Regions from separate parts of the Pseudonocardia sp. OZ21 genome, predicted to be linked through region 1. Evidence: riboswitches for the same ligand, from Rfam matches in the RefSeq annotation. Region 1 holds a riboswitch; the other holds the start of a gene.
What was found. Region 1 has a riboswitch for cobalamin ahead of AC5L35_RS06760 (ribonucleoside-diphosphate reductase subunit alpha). Riboswitches for the same ligand answer to the same signal wherever they lie in the genome.
Positions count from the first base shown of each region.

Region 2: linked by a shared signal. The riboswitch ahead of cobN (cobaltochelatase subunit CobN) and the one ahead of AC5L35_RS06760 (ribonucleoside-diphosphate reductase subunit alpha) in region 1 are both predicted to bind cobalamin.

Region 1 is NZ_JCADBN010000002.1:670,800-680,266, reverse strand. Features, by position in the region: gene AC5L35_RS06760 (ribonucleoside-diphosphate reductase subunit alpha) at 1-2,495, opposite strand, end outside; cobalamin riboswitch at 2,637-2,853, opposite strand; partial or broken gene AC5L35_RS06755 (FAD-dependent oxidoreductase) at 3,194-4,301, shown strand; gene AC5L35_RS06750 (helix-turn-helix transcriptional regulator) at 4,383-5,180, opposite strand; gene AC5L35_RS06745 (SDR family NAD(P)-dependent oxidoreductase) at 5,268-5,969, shown strand; gene AC5L35_RS06740 (SDR family NAD(P)-dependent oxidoreductase) at 5,966-6,781, shown strand; gene AC5L35_RS06735 (MFS transporter) at 6,872-8,128, shown strand; gene AC5L35_RS06730 (CGNR zinc finger domain-containing protein) at 8,212-8,721, opposite strand; gene AC5L35_RS06725 (alpha/beta fold hydrolase) at 8,822-9,467, shown strand, end outside.
Region 2 is NZ_JCADBN010000001.1:323,193-332,659, reverse strand. Features, by position in the region: gene AC5L35_RS01645 (precorrin-8X methylmutase) at 1-422, shown strand, start outside; gene AC5L35_RS01640 (sirohydrochlorin chelatase) at 419-1,336, shown strand; gene cobA (uroporphyrinogen-III C-methyltransferase) at 1,333-2,553, shown strand; gene AC5L35_RS01630 (cyclodeaminase/cyclohydrolase family protein) at 2,568-3,122, shown strand; gene AC5L35_RS01625 (serine/threonine-protein kinase) at 3,133-4,680, opposite strand; cobalamin riboswitch at 4,769-4,888, shown strand; gene cobN (cobaltochelatase subunit CobN) at 4,922-8,710, shown strand; gene cobI (precorrin-2 C(20)-methyltransferase) at 8,710-9,447, shown strand; gene cobT (nicotinate-nucleotide--dimethylbenzimidazole phosphoribosyltransferase) at 9,455-9,467, shown strand, end outside.

The sequences.
Region 1 (9,467 bases):
TCGGCGGGGACACGGTCGATCTGGCCGAGGCTGCCGTCGAAGTACTTCAGGTCGGCCACCATCACCCGGTCCCACAACCGGCGTTCCTTGAGATCGCGCACCAGGAACGGGTTGAGCACGGTGAACTCGCCGGACATGTTCGACTTCACGAACATGTTGCGGAACTGCGGCTCGATGGACTGTCCGACCCCGCAGATGTTGGAGATCGTCGCGGTGGGCGCGATGGCCATGACGTTGGAGTTGCGCATCCCGTTCACGCGAACCCGCTCCCGCAGGGCGTCCCATTCCAGGGTGGTCGAGGTGTCGACGTCGAGGCTGTCGTCCTGACGAGCGTCGGCCAGCAGGGCGACCGAGTCGATCGGGAGAATGCCCTGGCTCCACAGCGAGCCGTCGTAGGTGGGGTAGCGGCCCCGCTCAGCGGCCAGGTCGCTCGACGCGGCGATGGCGTGGTAGCTCAGGTGCTCCATGCTGCGGTCGGCGAAGACGACGGCGGCCTCGCTCGCGACCGGGATGCCCTGGGCGAACAGAGCGTCCTGGAAGCCCATGAGCCCCAGCCCGACCGGACGGTGCCGCAGGTTGGACCGGCGCGCCTGCGGGATCGTGTAGAAGTTGATGTCGATCACGTTGTCGAGCATTCGCACCGCGGTGCGGACGGTCCGTTGGAGTTTCGCGGTGTCGAGTCCGTCGGGGCCGACGTGGGCGGCCAGGTTGACCGAGCCGAGGTTGCACACGGCGACCTCGCCGTTGTCGGTGCCGGCGCGCGTGTTCAGGGTGATCTCGGTGCACAGGTTGGACGAGTGCACCACGCCGACGTGCTGCTGCGGGGAGCGCAGGTTGCACGGGTCCTTGAAGGTGATCCAGGGGTGCCCGGTCTCGAACAGCATGGTGAGCATCCGCCGCCACAGCTCGACCGCGCGAAGCCTGCGGAACACCCGGATCTCGCCGCGGTCGGCTGCGGCCTCGTACTCCCGATAGCGGACGGCGAACGCGGTGCCGTACAGGTCGTGCAGGTCGGGGGTCTCGTCGGGGGAGAACAGGGTCCACTCGCCGTCGGCCTCGACCCGGCGGAGGAACTCGTCGGGCACCCAGTTCGCGGTGTTCATGTCGTGGGTGCGCCGCCGGTCGTCGCCGGTGTTCTTGCGCAGGTCGAGGAACTCCTCGATGTCGATGTGCCAGGTCTCCAGGTAGGCGCAGGCGGCACCCTTTCGCTTGCCACCCTGGTTCACCGCGATGGCGGTGTCGCCGGCGATCTTGAGGAACGGCACCACGCCCTGGGACTGCCCGTTGGTGCCCTTGATGTGGGCGCCGAGCCCGCGTACCGGCGTCCAGTCGTTGCCCAGGCCTCCGGAGTACTTCGCCAGCAGGGCGTTGTTCCGGTAGGCCTGGAAGATCGAGTCGAGGTCGTCGTCGACGGTCGTGAGAAAGCACGACGACAGCTGCGGGCGGGTCGTACCGGAGTTGAACAGCGTCGGCGTGGACGTCATGAAGTCGAACGAGGACAGCAGCTCGTAGAACTCGATCGCCCGGGCTTCTCGGTCCTGTTCGTTCAGGGCGAGCCCCATCGCCACGCGCATGAAGAACGCCTGCGGCAGCTCGAAGCGCACCCCGTGCTCGTGGAGGACGTAGCGGTCGTAGAGGGTCTGGAGTCCGAGGAAGGTGAAGTCGAGGTCGCGCTCGGGCCGGATCGCACCGGTGATCCGGCCGAGGTCGAAGGTCTGCAATGCCGGGTCGGCGAGCTCCAGCACGACGGCTCGCTCGAGATAGCGCCGGAAGTACTCGGGGTAGCGGGCGGCCATCTCGTCCTGGCTCGCGTGCTCGCGATCTCCGGACAGGTGCGACAGCGCTTCGGTGCGCAGGGTGTCGAGCAGCAGCCGGGCCGCCACGGCGGAGTAGTTCGGCTCCGACTCGACGAGGCTGCGCGCCGCCATGATCGGCGCGAGTGCGAGCTCGCCTGCGGTGATGCCGTCGTAGAGGTTGCGCCGGGTCTCGGTGAGCAGCGGCTCGGCGTCGACGTCGGCGATTCCGGCGACGGCCTCGGCGACCAGGTGCTCCAGGCGTGCCCGGTCCAGCGGGCGGAGGTTGCCGTCGAGGTCAGTGACCTGCAGTACGGGCGGCGTCGGCGGCGTGACGGTCGTCCGGGAACGGGCGTGCTCCTCGCGGTAGAGCACGTAGTCGCGGGCCACCTTGTGGTGCCCGCCGCGCATGAGCGCCAGCTCGACCTGGTCCTGGATCTGTTCGATGTGGAGCGTCACCGCGCTGCCCGGTTCGGTGTGACGCAGCAGTGCGTGCCGCACCTGCGCGGTGAGCTCCTCGACAAGGTGGTGCAGCCGCGACGAGCTCGCGGTGTCGCTGCCCTCGACGGCGAGGAAGGCCTTGGACATCGCCACCGAGATCTTGGTTGCGTCGAAGGTCGACACGGTGCCGTCGCGGCGGACGACCCGCACGTCTGCGGTGGGTGGGGCGGTGGTTGTCGTGGTGGTGGCCGGTGGGGTCACAGCTCTCTCCTCGTGAGCTCGACGACCGAGCCCGGGGCCACGAGGAAGACGCATCCCGGTGCGGACGGAGGCGCGCCCGGACCGGGCACGGCGACGTCCGCCCCGGGTCCGTCCCGCGCGGACCCCGGACAGCGCGCACCGGTGGTGCGCGCGCCGATGGCAGGTCTTCGGACTCACGGGCGTGCACCTGCCGGTGCTCCTACTGGCCGTCGCTTCCCAGGTGTGGCGCACCCAGTGCTCGATGACGGCGGTCGTTCCCGCTCACCGCTGCGGGGCAGTCCCGGACTCCCACCGGATTCCCTCTTGCCCCCTCTCCACCCTGGCGGCTGGAGAGGAACCATCAGCGGCGCTGACCCTACATGTCGTGGTGGCGATGGTGATGGACCCCTACATATCGGTGTGTCGCGCGAGTGTTCTCCGGCTCTGCCGGCACCAACGCAGAGGTCCTCCACCAAAAGGCGCAACCGGGATTGGGCACCTGAGCACGATGTGTCGCGGCGCGGCCCGGGGCGAGGCTGGTCCTCATCGGACGACCGCGGTGGCCGGACGCCGTGCGATCACCCGACGATCTCCGGGCCACCTGAAGAGTGCAGGAGCAGTACCAGCAGTGATCGATGTGAAGGCACGGCCCTAGCCGGCACGGGGCCGGTCCGGCGGAGCGGACGACGTGTTGCGTCGTCGGCGGCGGTCCGGCCGGGATGGTGCTGGGGCTGCTGCTGGCCAGGGCCGGGGTGGAGGTCACGGTGCTGGAGAAGCACGGGGACTTCCTGCAGGACTTCCGCGGCGACACCGTCCACCCCGCGACCCTCGACCTGCTCGACGACCTGGGACTGGGCGAGCGGTTCGCGCGGCTGCCGCAGTCGCGGGTCACCGACGTCGTGCTGCCCGACGGGCGCGGCGGGACGCAGCGGATCGGCGACTTCGCCGCGCTCCGCCGGTGGGGTGTGCGCGACCTCGCTCGTCCGGGAGCACGGCCGCGTCGTCGGCGTCCGCCACCGCACGACGACTGCCACCGGCGAGCACGTCGACGGCGAGATCCGGGCCGACCTCACGGTGGCCTGCGACGGTCGCGACTCCGTCCTGCGCGCCGCCGCCCGCCTGCCCGTGACCGCGTTCGACGTCCCGTTCGACACCTGGTGGTTCCGCCTCTCCCGCCGGACGGGCGAGCAGGTCGGCGCGCTGACCCGCAGGCCAGGACGGGGACGCTTCGCCATCGTCATCCCGAGGGAGGGCTACTTCCAGATCGGCTACGTCGCCCGCAAGGGAACCGACGCGCAGCTACGCACCCGCGGCATCGCCGCGTTCCGGGCCGACGTGGCCGAGCTCCTGCCCGAGTACGCCGACCGGGTCGGCGAGCTGGCCTCGATGGACGACGTCAAACACCTCGATGTGCAGTTCAATCGGCTGCGGCGCTGGCACGTCGACGGGTTGTTGTGCATCGGCGACGCCGCACACGCGATGTCGCCGGTCGGCGGGATGGGGATCAACCTGGCGGTCCAGGACGCCGTCGCGACCGCGACCCTGCTGGCCGGGCCACTGCGCCGCGGCGCAGTGCGCAGCACGGACCTCGCCCGGGTGCACCGCCGCCGGTTGCTGCCGCTGCTGCTGGTCCAAGCCCTGCAACGGGTCATGCACGCCGACCTGGCCGGCCCGGTCCGGAGTGGGGCACAGGCCGGCCCGTCGGGCCGGATCCTCACCGCAGCCCGGCGGTTGCCCGTCGTCCAGGCGGTGGGGGCCTACCTCGTCGGCGTCGGGTTCCGTCCGGAGCGAGCTCCGGCGTTCGCCCGCCGCCCGCCGGTTCGATGACGCGCGCCGGCCTCACTGGTTGGCCCTGGGCAGGTGGACGAGTCCGGCGACCGCCGCTTCTATGCCGGTCGCGAAGGCAGCTCAGTCTCGCAGCTTCCCCAGAGTGGACGCAGAGGGCGAGCCCGGCTCTGCCCGATAGATCACGAGTTCCTGTCCCGGGGCGGAGCGGACGTCGAAAGTCTGGATGTGGAGTTCGAGGTCGCCTGCGACCGGGTGGCGGAAGCGCTTCGTGGTCATCCGCTGCCCGCGCACCTCGTGGTCCGTCCACATCGCGGCGAACTCGGTGTCCGAGGCGAGGAGCCCGTCGCGCACCTGCCTGATGCGAGGGTCGTCGGGTTGGGCCGCCTCCAGGAGGCGGAATCCGGCGACAGTGCTCGTGGCCACGATCTCCCAGTCGGCGTAGAGCGCGCGGGCCGCCGGCTCGAGGAACGTCGACTCGAGAAGGTTGCGGGTGGTGGGGAACCCGAGAAACAGCGCTTCTCCGAGGGAGTTCGTTGCGATCACGTCGAAGGCGTGGCCGAGAACGATCGCGGGGTGTTCGGGCCATTCGTCGATCAGGGCGGCCAGCTGCGGGTCGACGGTCGAGGCGGTGCTCGCGGTGCGCAGGGGTGTGAGCCCGGCGAGGCGGTAGAGGTGCGCGAGGCCGTGTTCATCGAGACGCAGCGCGCGACCGATTGCCTGCGCGACCTGCGGTGACGGCGACTGCTCACGTCCTTGCTCCAGTCGCACGTAGTAGTCGACGCTGACGCCCGCCAGCGATGCGACCTCTTCCCGTCGGAGCCCAGGGACGCGACGGCGATCGTTGCTCCTCAGCCCGACGTCGTGCGGTTGCACGCGAGAGCGTCGTAGGGTCAGGAATCCGCCCAGAGGCGATGACATGGTCCCGTTCTACCCCTGGGTGGGTGCCGCACACCTAGGAGAACGGCGGCGTCCCACTGAGCGGTCTGCTCCAGGACCGTGGACCACATGACGGTCACACGGGAACGACCCACGGCGACGATCGTCGTCGGTGCAGGGCCGGGCATCGGCTTGTCGGTGGCGCGGCGGTTCTCCACCGCGGGAGGCAGGGTAGGGCTGGTTGCACGGTCGGCGGACCGGCTGCGCCGGCTGGCCGTCGCATTGGACGCCGATGGCGTGGGTGTGGACTGGGAAGCTGCGGACGCCACGGACCCCGCATCCCTCCGACCGGCGATGAAACGGCTCGTGGAGCGCCTCGGCCCGATCGACGTGCTGTGCTTCTGCCCGCTTCCCGACGTCCACCTGATCCGGCCGGTTCTGGGTACGAGCGCCGAGGAGCTCATGGCCGCGCTGGCGCTGAACGTCGGCGGAGCGGCGACGGCGGTCGGCGAAGTGCTGCCTGCCATGGTCGGGCGGCGGCGGGGGAGCCTCCTGTTCACGACAGGCAGCGGGGCGGTCAGACCGTCACCCGACCGCGCTGCGAGCGCCGTCGCCATCGCGGCAGAGACCGCCTACGTCGAACTCCTGCATCAGGCGCTGACGCCGGTCGGCATCCGGGTCGCGCAGGTCGTCATCGTCGGTCCGGTGGGTGCCGGGCAGGAGCACGAACCCGACAGCGTCGCCGACGAGCTCTGGCACGTCCACGCGTCCCCAGGTCCCGCCGTGACGGTTCTCGACCACCACGCCGACTCGAAGGGAAGCACGGCATGACCACCAGATGGCTCATCACCGGCGCGGGACGCGGCCTGGGACGTGCCTTCACAGCCGCAGCGCTCGGTCGCGGCGACGCCGTCGCCGCGACCGTTCGGGACAAGTCCGCCCTCGACGACTTGCGCGAAGCCCACGGGGACCGCCTGTCCGTCCACGCTCTGGACGTCACCGATCGTGACCACGCCGGTGCCGTGGTCGCCAGGGCCGCGGCCTGGCTCGGGGGCATCGACGTGCTGGTCAACAACGCAGGCTACGGGCAGTTCGGTGCGGTCGAGGAGCTGTCGGAGTCCGACGTCAGGGCGCAGCTGGAGACCAACTTCTTCGGAGCGCTGTGGACGAGCCAGGCCGCTGTCCCGATCATGCGGGAGCAGGGTGGTGGGCGCATCATCCAGATCTCCAGTCTCGGCGGAATCGGCGCTTTCGCGAACCTCGGCGCCTACCATGCGTCGAAGTGGGCGCTGGAGGCGATCTCGGAGTCGCTCGCCCTGGAGGTCGCGCCTTTCGGGATTGCGGTGACCATCGTCGAACCGGGCGGATTCGGGACCGACTGGGCGGGAGCATCCTCCCGCCACTCATCTCAGCTTCCCGAGTACGAGCCCGTCCGCGCCGCAGCGGCCGCACGGCGTGGAGGTCAGGTGTCGGGCTCGCCAGAGCGGGCGGCTGCGGCGCTGCTGGAGGTCGTGGACAGCCCGCGCCCCCCGCTACGGGTGATCTTCGGTGCAGACGCGCTTGACATCGCCCGAGGCATCTACGAACGGCGCCTGGCTGAGTGGTCGCAGTGGGAGGCGGTCAGCAAGCTCGCTCAGGAGTGACCGGCTACCGGTTCGAGGATGATCGCTGCTCTGGCCGCCGTGGCGCCACCTCCAGATCCTGGGACCGGCTCCGACTGAGATCATCCGCGGGTGCGCGGGAGGCTACTGGGACGGCATCGCGACTTCCGGCTGCTCTGGGTGGGGGAGACCACCAGCCTCGTCGGAAGCGCGATATCGACGGTCGCGCTGCCCCTGGTCGCGGTCGAGCAGCTCGGTGCTGGTCCGTTCGCCGTCGGGGTCATCACCGCGGCGGTGTGGTTGCCGTGGTTGCTGGTCGGGCTACCTGCCGGGGTGTGGGTCGACCGGGTGATCCGGCGCCCGGTGATGCTCGGCGCCGACGTCGTGTCGATGCTGGCCTTCGCCAGCGTCCCGATCGCGGCCTGGCTCGGGGTGCTCAGCCTGGTGCAGATGGTGGTCGTCGCGCTGGTCTCGGGGGCTGCTCGTGTCGGGTTCGAGACGGCCTATGAGGCCTACCTGCCCTCGTTGCTCGACCCGGCCGACCTGTCCGAGGGCAACGCGGCGCTGCAGACCAGCAGCGCGTCCTCGCTGGTGGTCGGCCCGTCCATCGCCGGTCTCCTCGCTGCGGCTGTCGGCGCGGTCGTCGGCCTGCTGGTCGACGCGGCGACGTTCGTGGTCTCGGCGGTCTGCCTGCTGCTGATCCGCTACCGGGAACCCCCGGTCGAGCAGCGACCTCGCGCCGGGGGAGTCGCGGGGCTGACAGCGGATATCGGCGAGGGTCTGCGGTTCGTGTTCGGCGACCCGTATCTGCGCGCGCTCACGTTGTTCGGGGCGTCCGTGAACATGACGTACATGGTCTATGCGGCCATCCAGGTGGTGTTCCTGCTCGACGAGGTCCGCGTCGGCCCGGCGATCGTCGGGGTGCTCGTCGCGGTCTCCGGTGTGGGCGGGGTGGCGGGTGCACTGGTCGCCGGGATGATCGCGCGACGCTTCGGGACCGCGCGCGGCATGCTGGTCATCGAGGTCGTCGGCGCTCTGGCCGGACTGATGATCCCGCTGGCCCAGCGCGGCCCGCTGCTCGCGCTGTTCGTCGTCGGGAGCTTCGTCAACGGCGCCGGGGTCGTCGCGGTCAATGTCATCAAGTCGGCGTGGCGCCAGGCCTACTGCCCACGGCACCTGCTCGGGCGGGCGGTCTCGGCGATGCAACTGCTCAACTACGGCGCCATCCCGGTCGGCGCGCTGGCAGGCGGCGCGCTCGGCGCCGCGCTGGGAACCCGCACGACCGTCTGGGTCTCGTCCGTCGGCATGGCGGCCGGCATCGGGTTCCTGCTTGCCGGCCCGATCCGCCGCGACCGGGACCTTCCCACCGCCGCCGCGGCCGCGACGTAGCCGTTCCTCAGGCGGTCAAGCCCGCGGTGACGAAGGCCAGCACTCCTTCAGCACGGCGAGGTGACGCTGCACTGACACATGCCTCAGTCCATGGGGCGGGTGCGCTGGTAGTGGCGGCGTGCCTTGAGGCGGTTCCCGCAGACCTTCATCGAGCACCAGCGGGCGGTGTTCGGCCTGCTGCGATCGAGGAGGAACAGCCGGCACTCGTCGTTGGCACACGCCCGCAGGCGGCCGGGCATCTCCTCCTGGACCCGGCCCCACGCCAGGAGGGCCCGCGCGGACGGGCGCCGCACCTCCTCGACGTCGAGGGACCAGGCGAGCCCGTTCGGCGCGGCCTCCGGGCGCAGGCGCACGCCGGCCAGCAGCGGCGTGAGCGCATCCGCCGGCTCCGTGCCCCGGACAACGGCCTGCAGGCCGTCGCGGACCTGCCGCAGGTGGGCCACCTCCTCGGTCGACCCGACCCCGCCGTGCGCGCGCGACCATTCCTCTCCGTCGGTGGTCAGCAGGTCGAGCTGGCCGCCATCGACGACCGGAGTGCTGTTGAGCAGGTCCAGGAGCAGTGCCTCGTCCTCGTGCGCCGTTACGTCCGACATGATGCGATTCTAACCACGCTGCTCAAGTTGACAAGTTAGACACGACGGTGTGTCATCACCTCGTCGCTCTAACCGGTAAGACCAGCGAACGGAGTTAGTCATGGTCGAGGTTCACCACCGCACTGCCACCGTGGACGGGCAGCGGGTCTTCTATCGGGAGGCCGGCCCGGCCGGCGCGCCGGTCGTGCTGCTCCTGCACGGCTTCCCGACCAGCTCACGCATGTTCCGCCACCTGATTCCGGCACTGGCCGACCGCTACCACGTCATCGCCCCGGACCACATCGGGTTCGGGCAGTCCGCCACCCCGTCGCCCGCCGAGTTCGGCTACACCTTCGATGCCCTCACCGACATCACCCAGGGCCTGCTCGACCAGCTGGGGATCGACCGGTTCGCGATGTACGTGCAGGACTACGGCGCGCCCATCGGCTGGCGTCTGGCGCTGCGGCGCCCCGCCGCCGTGCAGGCGATCATCAGCCAGAACGGCAACGCCTACGACGACGGCTTCGTCCCGTCCTTCTGGGCCGGGGTGTGGGCATACACCCAGGCACCCGGCCCCGACACCGAAGGTGGGGTCCGCGGGGCGCTCGACCTCGAGGCCATCCGCTGGCAGTACCTCACCGGCGTGCGCGAGCCCGACCTCGTCGACCCCGACACCTGGACCCTCGACCACGCCGAGGTGAGCCGTCCGGGCAACGACGAGATCCAGCTGTCCCTGTTCCGCGACTACGCCACCAACCCGCCGCTCT
Region 2 (9,467 bases), on a different contig from region 1:
CGGCGTTGCTCGCCGGGGCGCCACTGGTGACGGACGTGCGCATGGTCGCCGTCGGGGTCACCGCCCGGCCCGCCACGGTGGCCATCGACCTGCCCGGCGTGCGTGAGCTCGCGGCCGCCGAGGGGCTCACCCGGTCGGCAGCGGGGATCCGCGTCGCCGTCGGCGAGCACCCGGCAGGCGCCGTCTGGGCCATCGGCAATGCGCCGACCGCGCTGGCCGAACTGGTGCGCTGCGCCGCTGCGGGCCTGGTCACCATGCCGCTCGTGGTGGGGCTGCCCGTGGGCTTCGTCGGTGCGGTGGCGGCGAAGGCCGCACTGCGCTCGGCGCTGCTGCCCGCGGTGTCCAACCGATCGGAACGGGGCGGGGCGGCCGCCGCGGCCGCCACCGTCAACGCGTTGCTGTACAGCGAGGAGACCGCATGAACGCCCCGCCGGTGCTGCTGGTCGGCCACGGAACGGTCGACGCCACGGGCGTGGCCGAGTTCGTGGCGTTCACCGACCGGGTTCGGCGGGTGCTCGCTGCCGAGGGCGTCGACGTCGACGGCGGGTTCATCGAGCTGTCCCAGCCGACCGTGCACGAGGCCTGGACGGCCCTGTCCGGCCGGGGCCACACCGCGCTGGCGGCGGTGCCGATGGTGCTCGTGGCCGCCGGGCACGCCAAGGGCGACATCCCCGCGGCACTGCAGCGGGAGGTGGTGCGCGACCGGGCCACCAGCTACGTGCTCGGTCGCCCGCTCGGCCCGCACCCCGTGCTCCAGCACCTGCTCGACCAGCGGGTCACCGCGGCGTTGCAGGGCGACCCGGGAGCGGGCACGGCCGTGCTGCTGGTCGGGCGGGGCTCCACCGACCCGGACGCCAACGCGGAGGTCTGCAAGGTCGCGCGGCTGCTGCAGGAGGGCAGGCCGTACGACTTCGTCGAGCCCGCGTTCGTCTCGCTGGCCCGTCCCGACGTCACCGCCGGGCTCGCCCGCTGCCGGGCGCTCGGCGCGCGCCGGGTGGTGGTGGCGCCGTACTTCCTGTTCGACGGAGTGCTGCCGCGCCGGGTCGTCGACCAGGCCACGGCGTTCGGCGCGGAGCACCCGGACGTCGACGTGCGCATCGCGGGCTACCTCGGCGACTGCGACGAGCTGGCCGGGCTCGTCGTCGAGCGCTACCGCGAGGCGCTGCACGGCGACATCAGGATGAACTGCGACACCTGCGCGTACCGGGTGCTGCTGCCCGGGTTCGAGGACAAGCTCGGGGCCGCACAGACCCCGCATCACCACCCCGACGACCCGGCCCACGGCCATGGCCACGGGCACGGCCACGGGCAGGTGGAGGCGGTGGCCGGAGAATGAGGATCGTGGATCCCTATCTGGTGGGACTGGACCTCGGGGGCAGGCGCGTCGTCGTGGTGGGCGGTGGCGCGGTCGCCCAGCGGCGGATCACCGGCCTGCTCGCGGCCGGAGCCGACGTCGAGGTCGTGGCGCCCGAGGTCACCCCGGCGGTCGAGGGCATGGCGACGGCCGGGGAGGTGCGCTGGAGCGCGCGGCCCTACCGCGACGGTGATCTCGAGGCGGCCTGGTACGTGGTCGCGTGCACGGACGCCCCGGCCGTCAACGCGGCGGTGGGCGCCGACGCCGAGGCCCGGCGGATCTTCTGCGTGCGCGCCGACGACGCGCCGGCAGGCAGCGCGGTCACCCCGGCCGTGGGGCATCACGACGGGCTCACCGTCGGGGTGCTCGCCGGCCGCCGTCCCCGGCGCTCGGCGGCGGTCCGCACGGCGCTGGTCGAGGCACTGCAGACCGGCCTGGTCGACGACTCCGCCGAACCGGTGCACCCGGGGGTGGCGCTGATCGGTGGCGGCCCCGGCGACCCGGAGCTGATCACCGTGCGGGGCAGGCGGCTGCTGTCCCGTGCCGACGTCGTCGTCACCGACCGGCTCGGCCCCCGTGACCTGCTCGACACGCTCGCCCCGCACGTCGAGGTGATCGACGCCTCGAAGATCCCCTACGGCCGCGCGATGAACCAGGCCCGGATCAACGAACTGCTCGTGGAGCACGCCAGGGCAGGCCGGTTCGTCGTGCGGCTCAAGGGCGGCGACCCCTACGTCTTCGGCCGCGGCTTCGAGGAGGCGCTCGCCTGCGCCGAGGCCGGCGTGCCCGTCACCGTCGTCCCCGGCGTGACCAGCGCGTTCGCCGCGCCCGCCGTGGCCGACGTCCCGGTGAGCCATCGCGGGGTCGCGCACGAGATCGTCGTGGTGTCGGGACACGTCGCCCCCGGCGACCCGCGCAGCCTCGTCGACTGGCCGGCGCTCGGGCGCCTGCGCGGCACGCTCGTGCTGCTCATGGCGGTCGAGCGGATCGGCGCGTTCTCCACCGCGCTGATCGAGGGTGGTCGCCCCGCGGACACGCCCGTCGCCGTGGTGCAGGACGGGACGATGCGGATCCAGCGCTCACTGCGCGCCACTCTCGCCACGGTGGCCGATGCCGTGCGCGAGCAGCGGATCAGCCCGCCGGCGGTGATCGTGGTGGGACCGGTCGCCGGCCTGGCCCACGAGCCGGTCACCGGCTGAGACGAGGGGAACCCGTGCCGGACGAGGAGTCGCTGCTCGATCTCACCGTGCGTGAGCTGCTCGACGCCGTGGCCGCCCGCACCTCCGCCCCTGGCGGGGGCGGGGCGGCCGCGCTCGCCACCGCGCTGGCCGCCGCGCTCGCCGGGATGGCCTCGCGGTTCGGCGACGGCTCCGCCGCGCAGGAGGCCGACGCCCTGCGCGCCCGTGCCGCCCTGCTCGCCGATGCCGACGCCGCGGCGTACCGGGCGTACCTGGCGGCGGTGCGCCTCCCGCGCGACGACCCCTCCCGCGCCGACGCCGTGACCGCCGCCCGGAGCGACGCCGTCGGCGTCCCCGCGGAGATCGGGGGGATCGCGGGCGCGGTCGCCGACCTGGCCGCCGGGATCGTCCGCGACGGCAACCCGAACCTGCACGGCGACGCGGTGGCGGCGATCCACCTCGCGGCGGCGGCCGCGGCCACCTCCGCCGAGCTGGTGGCGGCCAACACCCCGCCCGACGACGTGCTGGCCAACGCCCGCGTCGTGGCGGCCGCCGCGCGGGCGCGCGCAGCCGAGGTGCAGGGCGGCTGACCGGCAGCGCTCAGCAGGCCTGCGGCGGGGCGATCGTGCGCGCTCCGCGGATCAGCAGGCCAGGGGCCGGGCCCGCCAGGCTGTAGGTGAGCCGCCAGTTCGTGCAGGTCTGGCCGCCCGGGCCAAGCTCGGCGGACTGGGTGCTGGTGAACGTCACGTCCACCTCGAGCCCGTCCGCGTCGTCGTCGCGCACCGCCGTCAGCACGGGGGAGTGGATGACCGTGGTGGCCTGCCCCTTCGCCCACACCTCCAGCCCGCTCCTGGCGATGTCGGAGTCGGGGTGCAGGAGCGCGAACGCGTCGGCGTAGCGGTTCTCGTTGATCCCCGCGACGTACTCGCTGATCACGGTGCGTGCCTCCGCCAGCGCGGGGTGCGCCACCCCCGGCGCGACGTCGACCAGGTCGTCGGGCGGGAGCTCGCCGGCCGACGTGCCGGTCGTGCCCGTGACGGCCGCGGGTTCGCTCGGCGCGGCGCGCACCGCCCGCGGACGGTCGACGAGGTGCAGGAACGCGATCGTTGCGAGCGTGGCCACCAGCACCGCGGCGACCATGGTCACCACCAGCGGACGGCGCCTGCGCCCCGGCGACACCCGCGTGGGCGGCGGCGCGAACTGCGGAGCCGGGGCGGCGGTGACGGAGGGATGCAGCCGCGGGACGTACACCGTCGCGGTGGTGCCGGGTCCGCCGGCGACCGGACCCTCGACGACGGCCCGGGTGACCGGCTGTCCCGTGGCCCGCTGCGCGCCCTGCAGTGCCTCGGCGGCCTCGGCGGCGGAGGCGAACCGGTCGCCCGGCGCCTTCGCCATCAGCCGCTCCACCACCCGGCACACCGCGTCGGGCACCCCTGCCGGGCGCAGGTCGGGGACCGGGTCATGGGCGATCCGCAAGACCGTGGCGACCAGCTCCTCGGTGTCGGTGACGAACGCCGGACGGCCGGTGAGCAGCGCGAACATCGTGGCGCCGAGTCCGTAGAGGTCGGCGGCGGGGGTGGCGTGCCCCTCCAGCAGCCGCTCCGGTGACGCGTAGGCCGCGCTCGCGCGGATCCGGCCGTCGGCCCTGGTCTCGGTGACGCCGGGGAGGCGCGAGATGCCGAAGTCGCCGAGCTTCGGCTCGCCGTAGCGGGAGACGAGCACGTTGGCCGGCTTGAGGTCCAGGTGCAGGATGCCGGCGCGGTGCGCCGTCTCCAGCGCCCCGGCCACCATGACCGCCACGTCCAGCACCTCGGCCCACGGCAACGGCCCGTCCCGGCGGATCCGGTCGGCGAGCGACCCCGCCGACATCAGGTCCATCACGATGTAGGGCTCGCCGCGGGCAGTGGTGCCGCTGCGGTGCACCGTGACGATGTGGGGGTGCCCGGAGAGCGCCCCCATCGCCTGGCACTCGCGGACGAACGCGCGCCGCACACCCTCGCCGTCGAGCCGTTCGTGCAGCACCTTGACGGCGACCCGGCGGCCGAACTCCGGTTCCTCGGCGGCGTAGACGGTGCCGTACCCGCCCTGGCCGACCACCTCGGGACGGGCCAGCCCCGGTATGCCGGGATCCGGCACGTCGGAGATCATCGGCGCAGTCTAGGAGCGCGCTCCTCGGGATGATCGTGCGCACGTCGGCATCCTCACGCCGCGTTGACCCGTGACCTCCCGATGTGTTCCAGTTCTCCGCGACGTCAGTGGAGGAAGCCGGTGTGAGTCCGGCGCGGTCCCGCCACTGTCACCGGGCCGGCACGCGCGGGCCTGGGAGCCAGACACTCGCTGCCGTCGCACCTCCACCAGTAGAGGGCGCGGACCCTCGGAAGGAACGCTGATGACGCGCGCTGCCTCCGCCACCACCGGCCGGGAGGGATCCGCCGCCGACGGGGCGTCGAGCACCGTCCTGCTGCTGTCCACCGCCGACACCGAGTTGCTGGCTGCCCGCAGCTCGGGGGCCCTCTACCGCACGGCCAACCCGGCGCGCGTCGAGCCCGCCGGCCTGGCGCCGCTGCTCGACGGCGTCGACGTCGTCGTGCTCCGGCTCCTCGGCGGGCGCCGCGCCTGGCCGGAGGGGGTCGACGCGCTCGTGGCGTCCGGGCGTCCCGTCGTGCTGCTGGGCGGGGAGGCCGCGCCCGACGCGGAGCTGATGGCCGCATCGACCGTGCCGGCGGGCGTGACGTCGGAGGCGCTGGCCTACCTCGCCGCCGGCGGGCGGGACAACCTGCGCGAGCTGCACCGGTTCCTGTCCGACACGGTGCTGCTGACCGGCGAGGGATTCGCCCCGCCCGCGCCCGCCCCCGACTTCGGGGTGCACGGCGAGCGCGAGCAGGCCGCCGGCCGTCCGACGGTCGCGGTGGTCTTCTACCGGGCGCACGAGCTGTCGGGCAACACCGCGTTCGTCGACACGCTCTGCGACGCGATCGAGGCGCGGGGCGCCAACGCGCTGCCGGTGTTCTGCGGGTCGTTGCGCGGTGTCCCGGCCGGCGGGGCGGACGGCCTGATGGAGCTGCTCGCCCGGGCCGACGCGCTGGTCGCCACCGTCCTCGCCGCGGGCGGCACCCGCGCGAGCGACGCCGTGGCGGGCGGCGAGGAGGACTCCTGGGACGCGGGCGCGCTCGCCGCGCTGGACGTGCCGGTGCTGCAGGGGCTCTGCCTGACCACGTCGCGGGCCACCTGGGCCGACTCCGACGCGGCACTCTCGCCCATGGACGCCGCGATGCAGGTGGCGATCCCGGAGTTCGACGGCCGGCTGATCACGGTGCCGTTCTCGTTCAAGGAGGTCGACGCGGGTGACGACATCCCCGTGTACCGGGCCGACCCGGAGCGCGCGGCCCGGCTGGCCGGGCTCGCCGTCCGCCACGCCCGGCTGCGGGCCACGCCCGTCGCCGAGCGGAAGCTCGCCGTGGTGCTGTCGAGCTACCCGACGAAGCACGCCCGCGTGGGCAACGCGGTCGGGCTGGACACCCCGGCGTCCGCGGTGGTGCTGCTGCGCGCGCTGCGGGACGCCGGCTACGCGGTGGGCGACTTCCCGGAGGACTCCGACCAGCTGATCCACACCCTGATCGCCGCCGGGGGCCACGACGTCGAATGGCTCACGGAGGAACAGCTCGCCGCCGCCCCGTCACGCGTGCGGCTGGAGCACTACCGCCGCTGGTTCGACGCGCTACCGTCCGAGCTGACCGACGGGATCCGCGAGCACTGGGGCGAGCCGCCGGGCTCGCTCTACGTCGACGGAACCGACGTCGTGCTGGCATCTCTGCAGTTCGGGAACGTGGTGCTGATGATCCAGCCGCCGCGCGGGTTCGGGGAGAACCCGGTGGCGATCTACCACGACCCGGACCTGCCGCCGTCACACCACTACCTGGCGGCGTACCGGTGGCTCGACCACGAGTTCGGCGCCGACGCCGTGATCCACCTCGGGAAGCACGGCACGCTGGAGTGGCTGCCCGGCAAGGGGCTCGGGCTGTCGGCCGAGTGCGCCCCGGACGCCGTGCTCGGCGAGCTGCCGCTGGTCTACCCGTTCATCGTCAACGACCCGGGCGAGGGCACGCAGGCCAAGCGCCGCGGGCACGCCGTGGTCGTCGACCATCTGGTGCCGCCGATGGCGCGCGCCGACACCTACGGCGAGATGGCGAAGCTCGAGCAGTTGCTCGACGAGTACGCGACCGTCGCCGCGATGGACCCGGCGAAGCTCCCGGCGCTGCGCGCGCGGATCTGGGAGGTCGTCACCACCGCTCAGCTGCACCACGACCTGCACGTCGACAACGCGCCCGGCGAGCAGGACTTCGACGACTTCGTCCTGCACATCGACGGGTACCTGTGCGAGGTCAAGGACGTCCAGATCCGCGACGGGCTGCACGTGCTGGGTGGGGTGCCTGCCGGTGAGGCGCAGGTCAACCTGGTGCTGTCGATCCTGCGCGCCACGCAGGTCTGGGGCGGGAAGCGGGCGCTCCCCGGCCTCCGCGCGGCACTGGCCGCGTGGGCGGGCCTGGACGAGCAGTCCCTCCTCGCGTCTCCCGGTGAGCGGTTGCAGCAAAGCCACTTTGACGCAACCTCGCTGCATGAAAGTGGCTTTGCTGCAACGGGGGCTGCGGCTGCCACCGGGGGCACTCCCGTGGAGCGGCTCGTCGGGCTCGCCGGGGGGCCGTCGGTCACCGGGGCCGACCTCGTCGACGTCCTCGAGGGCGTCGCCCGCGCGCTGGTCACGGAGGTGCAGGCCCGGGGCTGGAGCGACGCGGCGCAGGTGTGCGCGCAGCTGCTGGGCGAGGAGATCCCGGACGTCGTGGCGGTGCTGGAGTTCGGCTGCGCCGAGGTCGTGCCGCGGCTGAACCGCACCACCGACGAGATCGCCGGCGTGCTGCACGCCCTCGACGGCGGGTACGTGCCCGCCGGTCCGTCGGGCTCGCCGACCCGCGGCCTGGTCAATGTGCTGCCGACCGGCCGGAACTTCTACTCCGTCGACCCCAAGGCGATCCCGTCGCGCTCGGCGTGGGAGATCGGGAGCGCGCTGGCCGACTCGCTCGTCGCCCGGCACCTCGCCGACACCGGCACCTACCCGCAGAGCGTCGGGCTGACGGTGTGGGGGACGTCGGCGATGCGCACCCAGGGCGACGACCTCGCCGAGATCCTCGCGCTGATCGGCTGCCGCCCGGTGTGGGACGAGGCGTCGCGGCGGGTCACCGGCGTCGAGGTCGTGCCGCCTGCGGAGCTCGGGCGCCCGCGGATCGACGTCACGGTGCGGATCTCGGGGTTCTTCCGCGACGCGTTCCCGCACGTCATCACGCTGCTCGACGACGCGTTCGCGATGGTCGCCGAGCTGGATGAGCCGGCCGAGCAGAACTATCTGCGCGCTCACGTCGAGGAGGACGTGGCCACACACGGCGACCGCCGCCGCGCCACGTCCCGGATCTTCGGCTCGAAGCCGGGTGCCTACGGCGCCGGTCTCCTGCCGCTGATCGACGCCCGCAACTGGCGCAGTGATGCCGACCTCGCCGAGGTCTACGCCGTCTGGGGCGGCTACGCCTACGGGCGCGGGCTGGACGGCCGCGAGGCGCGCGCCGACATGGAGCAGTCGTTCCGCCGGATCGCGGTGGCGGCCAAGAACCAGGACACCCGCGAGCACGACATCGTCGACTCCGACGACTACTTCCAGTACCACGGCGGGATGGTCGCGATGGTGCGCGCGCTGACCGGGCGCTCGCCCGCGGCGTACGTGGGCGACTCCGCGGTCACCGACGCCGTGAAGACGCGCACGCTCGCCGAGGAGACAAAACGGGTCTTCCGCGCGAGGGTCGTGAACCCGAAGTGGATCGCAGCCATGCAGCGCCACGGCTACAAGGGCGCGTTCGAGCTCGCCGCCACCGTCGACTACCTGTTCGGCTACGACGCCACCGCCGGTGTGGTCGACGACTGGATGTACGCCCAGCTCGCCGAGAGCTACGTCTTCGACGAGACCAACCGCGACTTCATGCAGCGGTCCAACCCGTGGGCGCTGCGCGGGATCACCGAGCGCCTGCTCGAGGCCGCCGACCGCGGGCTCTGGGCCAAGCCCGACGACGCCGTGCTCGACCGGCTGCGCCAGACCTACCTCGACCTCGAAGGCGACCTGGAAGGCGAGTCGTGATGAACACGCTGGTCGGGGTCGGGGTCGGGCCGGGCGATCCGGAGCTGGTCACCGTGAAGGCGGCGAACCTGCTGGCCAAGGCCGACATCGTGTTCGTGCCCGTCGCCGACTCCGGCGAGACCGGACGCGCCGAGCAGACCGTGCTCTTCTACGCCGAGGCCTGGCGGGTCGAGCGGGTGGTGTTCGCGCTGCACGACCGCGAGCACACGCAGCGCCGGGAGCAGGCCTGGGACGCGGCCGCGGCGCAGGTGGCGCGCTGGTACGCCCGTCACCCTGGCGGCACGGCGGTGTTCGCGACGATCGGCGACCCGTGCGTCTACTCCACGTTCAGCTACCTGGCCGCGTCGGTGCGGTCGGTGGTGGGGGAGCTGTCGGTCGAGCTGGTGCCGGGGATCACCGCGATGCAGGACCTCGCAGCGCGCAGCGGAACGTCGCTGGTGGAGGGCCGGGAGGCGCTCGCCCTGTTCCCGATGACCGCGGGGCCCGAGCGGTTCCGGGAGGCGCTGGCGCGCGGGGACGCCGTGGCCGCCTACAAGTTCGGCCGGATGCTGCCGGAGACGCTCGCCGTCCTGCGCGAGACGGGCCGGATCGACGAGGCGGTGTACGGCGCCGGGCTGGGGCTCGCGGAGGAGGACATCCGCCCCGCCCGCGAGCTGGACCCGCACGAGGCCGGCCCCTACCTCTCCACGCTGGTCGTCCCGCCGAAACGCAACGGCCGCGGCCACGGGCTGCGCTGACGCCGCTGTGGATCCCGACG